DNA from 3 places in the Streptomyces sp. GLSS-08 genome. Region 1 is predicted to be linked to each of the others. Evidence: riboswitches for the same ligand, from Rfam matches in the RefSeq annotation. Region 1 holds a riboswitch; each other region holds the start of a gene.
The links. A riboswitch is a leader RNA that binds a small molecule or an ion and turns the genes downstream of it on or off. The one in region 1 is predicted to bind S-adenosylmethionine.
Positions count from the first base shown of each region.

Region 2: another riboswitch for S-adenosylmethionine. It lies ahead of AC0ZLC_RS07220 (glutathione S-transferase family protein); the one in region 1 lies ahead of AC0ZLC_RS31520 (aminotransferase class V-fold PLP-dependent enzyme).
Region 3: another riboswitch for S-adenosylmethionine. It lies ahead of thrC (threonine synthase); the one in region 1 lies ahead of AC0ZLC_RS31520 (aminotransferase class V-fold PLP-dependent enzyme).

Region 1 is NZ_JBWJAQ010000028.1:8,070-10,323, forward strand. Features, by position in the region: gene trpD (anthranilate phosphoribosyltransferase) at 1-628, shown strand, start outside; SAM riboswitch class IV at 713-829, shown strand; gene AC0ZLC_RS31520 (aminotransferase class V-fold PLP-dependent enzyme) at 1,002-2,254, shown strand, end outside.
Region 2 is NZ_JBWJAQ010000003.1:380,184-382,437, reverse strand. Features, by position in the region: gene metX (homoserine O-acetyltransferase MetX) at 1-362, shown strand, start outside; SAM riboswitch class IV at 419-562, shown strand; gene AC0ZLC_RS07220 (glutathione S-transferase family protein) at 754-1,566, shown strand; gene AC0ZLC_RS07215 (nuclear transport factor 2 family protein) at 1,632-2,033, opposite strand; gene AC0ZLC_RS07210 (PadR family transcriptional regulator) at 2,118-2,254, shown strand, end outside.
Region 3 is NZ_JBWJAQ010000019.1:24,459-26,712, forward strand. Features, by position in the region: gene AC0ZLC_RS27570 (glucosyl-3-phosphoglycerate synthase) at 1-708, opposite strand, end outside; SAM riboswitch class I at 876-1,033, shown strand; gene thrC (threonine synthase) at 1,051-2,254, shown strand, end outside.

The sequences.
Region 1 (2,254 bases):
GCTGACGCCCAAGCGGGTTGCCGAGGTGGCCGAGGAGGCCGGGATCACCTTCTGCTTCGCGGTGAAGTTCCATCCGGCGCTGCGTCATGTGGCCGCCGCGCGTGGGCAGTTGGGGATCCGGACCACCTTCAACTTCCTGGGCCCGCTGACCAACCCGGCCCGGGTGAAGGCCCAGGCGGTGGGTGTGGCCGACCTCAGGATGGCGCCCATCGTCGCCGGTGTCTTCGCGGAGCGCGGCCACTCCTCGCTGGTCTTCCGCGGCGACGACGGTCTCGACGAGCTGACCACCACGGCCACGTCGAGGGTGTGGGTCGTCCGCGAGGGAAAGGTCCGCGAGGAGAGCTTCGACCCGCGTGACGTCGGCCTCGGGCTCGTCCCCGTGGAGGCTCTGCGGGGCGCCGACGCGTCGTACAACGCGGAGGTCGCCCGGCGGCTGCTGGACGGCGAGACCGGGCCCGTACGGGACGCGGTGCTGCTGAACTCGGCGGCGGCCCTGGTCGCCCTGGAGCCCGGAGACGGACCGCTCGCGGAGCGGATCCGCGCGGGGATGGCGAAGGCGGCCGAGGCCATCGACTCCGGGGCCGCCAAGCGGACCCTCGACCGGTGGGTCGCGGCCAGCCACGCCTGAGCCGAAAGCGAGGTGCGCGGGGCGCGGTCCGGATTCTGGACTGCGCCTTGCGCGTCGACGATCTTCTGGCAAGATGCTGTACCAGGTCATGAGCGACAGCCATGAGGCCCCGGCCGGCTGTCCGGCAACCCTCCGTCCGTGGCGGGGTGCCCCGGGTGAAGACCAGGCCGTAGGCAGCGAGGTCTGCGGCAAGCGCGGACCCCTCGCCTCACCAGGGGTCCTGGTCGTCGAGGGAGCCTTCTGTGAGCAAGCGAATGCGATAGGGCGCAGCGCCCCGCCTCCGCACACCCTTTTCACCTTTTCCTGTGCCGGAGCCGCCCCCTTCACGGGCCGTCCGCACAGCGAATCCGCCTGCTTCTCACAGGAGTTCGCCATGTCTGTCCCCACCACTGCCGCCGACCGGTCCGTTTGTGCCCCGCTGCCCGTTCTGGGACGGGATGTCACCGTCCCGCTGGTCACCGGCGGCGAGGTCACGTACGCCGCGCTGGACTACGCGGCCAGCGCCCCCGCCCTGCAGCGGGTGTGGGACGACGTCGCCGCGTACGCCCCCTACTACGGCAGCGTGCACCGCGGCGCCGGATACCTGTCCCAGCTGTCCACCGACCTCTTCGAGAACGCCCGCAGGACCGTCGCCGAGTTCCTCGACTGCCGCGCCGGCGACCAGGTCGTCTTCACCCGCTCCACCACCGACTCGCTCAACCTGCTCGCCTCCGCCCTGCCGGCCGACTGCCAGGTCTTCGTCTTCGAGACCGAGCACCACGCCTCGCTGCTGCCCTGGCGGGACGCCCGAGTGACGTACCTGAACGCCCCGCGCACCCCGGGCGAGGCCGTCGCGACGCTGGAGCGGGCGCTGGCCGGCCGCGACCCGTACGGGCCGGCCCTGGTGTGCGTCACCGGTGCCTCCAACGTCACCGGCGAGCTGTGGCCGGTGCGCGAGCTCGCCGCAGCCGCCCACGCGCACGGCGCGCGCATCGTCCTCGACGCAGCCCAGCTCGCCCCGCACCACCCGGTGTCCGTGCAGGACCTGGACGTCGACTGGGTCGCCTTCTCCGGGCACAAGCTCTACGCGCCCTTCGGCTCCGGGGTCCTCGCCGGCCGCGCCGACTGGCTGACCGAGGCCGAGCCGTACCTCGCGGGCGGCGGCGCCAGCCGCAAGGTGTCGCGGCGCACGGACGGCGGGGTCGACGTGGAGTGGCACGAGAGCGCGGCCCGGCACGAGGCCGGCTCGCCGAACGTGATCGGTGTCCACTCCATCGCGTCAGCCTGCAAGGCGCTGACCGAGGCCGGGTTCGACACCCTGGTGGCCCGCGAGCAGCACCTCATCGACACGGTCCGCGCGGGCCTCGCCGAGGTGCCCGAGGTGCGGGTGCTGTCGCTCTTCGGCGACGACGCCCCGCGTGTCGGCGTCATCTCGTTCGTCGTCGAGGGCTGGAACAGCTCGCACTTCGCGGCCGCGCTGTCCGCCGAGTACGGCATCGGCGTGCGCGACGGACTCTTCTGCGCCCACCCCCTGGTGCGTACCCTGCTGGGCACCGACCCGCAGAGCCAGGGGGAGTGCGGCGCCCCGGAGGCCGCGCCCGGCGAGAAGTCGCTGAACGCCATCCGCGTCAGCTTCGGCGCGGGCAC
Region 2 (2,254 bases), on a different contig from region 1:
ATGCCGCCAAGCTGGTGCGCCGCTTCGACGCGGGCAGCTACGTCGCGCTGGCGGAGGCCATGAACAGCCACGACATCGGGCGGGGCCGCGGGGGTGTCCGGGCGGCGCTCAGCCGCGTCACGGCCCGGACCCTGGTGGCCGCGGTCGACTCCGACCGGCTCTACCCTCCCTATCAGCAGGCGGAGTTGGCCGCCGGGATCGGCACGGCGGACCGTCTCCGTACGGTCGTGTCCCCGTACGGCCACGACGGTTTCCTCATCGAGGCGGAGCAAGTGGCCGCGCTGGTGCGGGAACTGCTCGAACCGGTTCCGGGCAGCGTCCCTCCCCCGGCACCCGGGCGGGCCGCCCCGACCACGTCGTGAGACTTCGCGCGGGCCTTCTTGACGCTCCCACGGAGCGCGACGACACTGACCGGGACGGTCACGATTGTCAGCGCCCCGCGGGCAGGCTCCCTGCTCGTACGGTCATCGGCCCCGGCCCGCTGGCAGGCAACCCTTCCACCGCGACGGGGTGCCCCGGGTGACGACCGGGTTCCGCCGGCGCGGCGGGACAAGCGTGGTCTCGCATCTCGCGAGCCCCGAGCAAGGACCGGTGGGAATGCCCAGGAACGATTTGACGAGGCGCCTGCACATCGATCTGTCGCGTGTCTCCAGCGCGTACTAGCCCGACGATCCGGACCGGCACGAGAGCGCAGTCACTCCGTTTCGTCGCGGCGCCCAGCGGGCGGCCGGACTTCCTCACCCGTGGAGAGTCATGCCCGAGACCATGTCGCACGCCTCCAGCACCAGCGCACCCTGCACCACGTCCGACGCCGGACGTCCCGACGGCACCTCCGGCCCGGTTCGCGGTTCCCGCGTCACGGGGTCGCCGAGCCCGCGCCGCCTCAACAGCCGTATCGGCGTCGGCCTGGCAGGCGGCTTCTACCCGGCACCGCACCGCTACCGGCTGTACCTGTGCACCGACTGTCCCCGTTCGCTGCGCGTCTCGATCACGTTGGATCTGCTGGGCCTCGGGGACTTCGTCGCCACCACGCCCCTGGCGCACACCGGCGAGAGGTCCGACGGGTTCGCGGCCCTGCGCCGGGCCTACGAGGCCACCTGGCACCACTACGAGGGCCCGCTCACCGCGCCCGCCCTCTGCGACCGCTGGACCGGACGCGTCGTCAGCAACCACACACCCGACATCCTGCGCGACCTCGCGGGTCTGGCCGTCCGCACCGGCACCGGGCTTCCCGCGCTCCGCCCGCCGGCCCGCGCCGCGGACATCGACGCCCTGAGCGAACTCCTGGACGCCGACGTCGTACCGGCCGCAGCGCCGCACAGGCGGTCCGCCGCACTCGGGCGGCTGAACCGGCGGCTGGCCTCGGCGCCCTACGCCTCGGGCCGCGACCTGACCGCCGCGGACGTGGACCTCTGGGTCGCCCTCGTCCACCTCGAAGACCCGGACGAGCTCGCCCCGTACGGACACCTCCGGGACTACGTACGTCGGCTGGCCGCGCTCCCGGCGTTCCGCGGACGGACGAGCCGTGCCGGTGCCGTGCAGCCGCAGGCCGCACGACCGAGGTAGACCATGGCGGCGGGGGTTCCGCCTCCGCCGCTCCCCATCCGTCCGCCGTCCGTCCGCGCGCTCGACTATCCGTCCGCGCGCTCGACCGCTTCCCGCGAGATCTGCTCGAACTGCGCGGCCATCGCCTCCTGGAGCGCCTGGGCCGCCGACAGCGGGCGGACCATCACCGTGAGGTCGTCGATCTTGCCGTCCTCGTCGAGGTGCAGGAAGTCGCAGCCCTCGATCTCCTTGTCGCCCACCTTCGCCCGGAAGATCAGCGCGTGGTCGCCGCCGTCGGCGCCGGCGATCTCCCGGACGTAGTGGAAGTCCGTGAAGACGCGGGAGACACCGCGCACGATGGCCGCGGTGATCGCCCGGCCGGTGTACGGCTTGAAGACGACAGGGCTGGTGAACACGACGTCCTCGGCCAGCAGCGCCTCGATCGCGGCGTGGTCGTTCGCCTCCACCGCCTTGCGGAACGGATGCATCGCGCCCACCTCTCATAGTCAACTAATTGATTAGGTGTGGAGGATATTACTCACGGAGGCGGGTGGACACCTAGCCTTGGGCGCATGGCATTGCGCAACGCGGTCCTGGCCGCGCTTCTCGAGGGCGAGGCGTCGGGGTACGACCTGGCCAAGGGGTTCGACGCGGCGATCGCCAACTTCTGGATGGCGACTCCCCAGCAGCTGTACCGGGAACTCGACCG
Region 3 (2,254 bases), on a different contig from region 1:
ATGCAGCGCGTCCACCAGCATGCCCAGCTCCACCCCGTACCCGACGGGGAACGGCAGCCGCTCCAGCAGCGACCGGCGCGCCGCGTACTCGCCGCCCAGCGGCTGGACGAAGCCCGCGAGCTGCGGCCAGTGCATGTTCAGGAGCGGACGCGCCATCAGCTCGGTCACCCGGCCGCCCTGGCCCGCGGCGGTTCTGCCGGAGGCGGACCCGTCGGACACGGTCAGCGGCCGGTCGTACATGGCCTTGACGAGAGCCACGCCCGGGTCGGTGAGCAGCGGGCCCACGATCCCCGTGACGAAGTCGGAGGAGAACTCGCGCAGGTCCGCGTCGACGAAACAGACGATGTCCCCGCTCGTCACCAGCAGGGACCGCCACAGGACCTCGCCCTTGCCGGGGACGGGCGGGAGCCGCGGCAGGATGTCGTCCCGGTGCACCACGCGGGCGCCCGCCGCGGCGGCCACCTCGGAGGTGCGGTCGGACGAGCCCGAGTCGACGACGACGATCTCGTCGACGAGCGGGACCCGCAGCATCAGGTCGTGGCGGATGGCCGCGACTATCGCCCCGACGGTCTCCTCCTCGTTCAGGGCGGGCAGCACGACGCTGACCGTCGACCCCGTGGTGCGTTTGGCGGCCGTCAGCTGGTGGAGCGGACGGTCGGTCACGGACCAGGAGCGGGTGCTCAGCCAGCGCTCGACTTCTTCCAGCACGGTCCGGGCTCCTCACTGTCCGACCACACGCCCCGCCGGGGTGTGATCCATCTCGCGGTTCGGACGACTATCTCAACTGTCCTGGCCTTCGGTTACAGTCTTGAACAACGCGGATGACCATTGCATGTCCTGGCTCGGTCCCCGCGTCGCGACCAACAACTGAACACCGCTCATCCAGAGGGGCAGAGGGATACGGCCCGTTGAAGCCCCGGCAACCCTCCAGCCGGTCTCGTCCTGATCGTCGCCGATCAGCGTCGCGAGGCTCCCGGCTAGGGAAGGTGCCAAATCCGTCTCACGGCGAAGTGCGCCGTGAGGAAGATGAGGAGAAAGGGCCTCGCCTCCATGGCTGCGCAGACAGTTGCAAGCACCACCGACTCTTCCACCGCCGCGGACTCCGTCGATCTCGGCCCCGCCGCGGCCCTCTCCTGCCGCGAATGCGGACACCGCGTGCCGCTCGGCCCGGTCTTCGCCTGCGAGGAGTGTTTCGGCCCGCTGGAGATCGCCTACGACTTCTCGGCGTACGACACCGAGGAACTCCGCAAGCGCATCGAAGCGGGCCCCGCGAACATCTGGCGCTACGCGCCGCTGCTGCCCGTCCCCGCGGACGTCGCCGACAAGCCGAACATCAACCCGGGCTGGACCAAGCTCGTGCAGGCCGACAACCTCGCGCGCGAACTGGGCGTCGACCCCGGCAAGCTCTTCGTCAAGGACGACTCGGGCAACCCGACGCACTCCTTCAAGGACCGCGTCGTCGCACAGGCCCTGGAGGCCGCCCGCGCCTTCGGCTTCACCACGCTCTCCTGCTCCTCCACCGGCAACCTGGCGGGTGCCGTCGGCGCCGCCGCCGCCCGGGCCGGCTTCCGCTCCTGCGTGTTCATCCCGCACGACCTGGAGCAGGGCAAGATCGTCATGGCCGCGATCTACGGCGGCGAACTCGTCGGCATCGAGGGCAACTACGACGACGTCAACCGCTTCTGCTCCGAACTCATCGGCGACCCGGCCGGCGAGGGCTGGGGCTTCGTCAACGTCAACCTGCGGCCGTACTACGCGGAGGGCTCGAAGACCCTCGCGTACGAGATCTGCGAGCAGCTCGGCTGGCGGCTGCCGGACCAGCTGGTCGTGCCGATCGCCTCGGGCTCCCAGCTCACGAAGATCGACAAGGGGCTGCAGGAACTGATCAGGCTCGGCCTCGTCGAGGACCGGCCGTACAAGATCTTCGGCGCCCAGGCCGAGGGCTGCTCGCCGGTGTCCGTGGCCTACAAGGCGGGACACGACGTCGTACGGCCGCAGAAGCCGAACACGATCGCCAAGTCGCTCGCCATCGGCAACCCGGCCGACGGGCCGTACGTCCTCGACGTCGCGCGCCGGACCGGCGGTGCGGTGGAGGATGTCGACGACGAGCAAATCGTCGACGCGATCAAGCTGCTGGCGCGGACGGAGGGCATCTTCGCCGAGACGGCGGGCGGCGTGACCGTGGGGGTCACGAAGAAGCTGATCGAGAGCGGCGTCCTGGACCCGACCCTGACGACGGTCGTCCTCAACACCG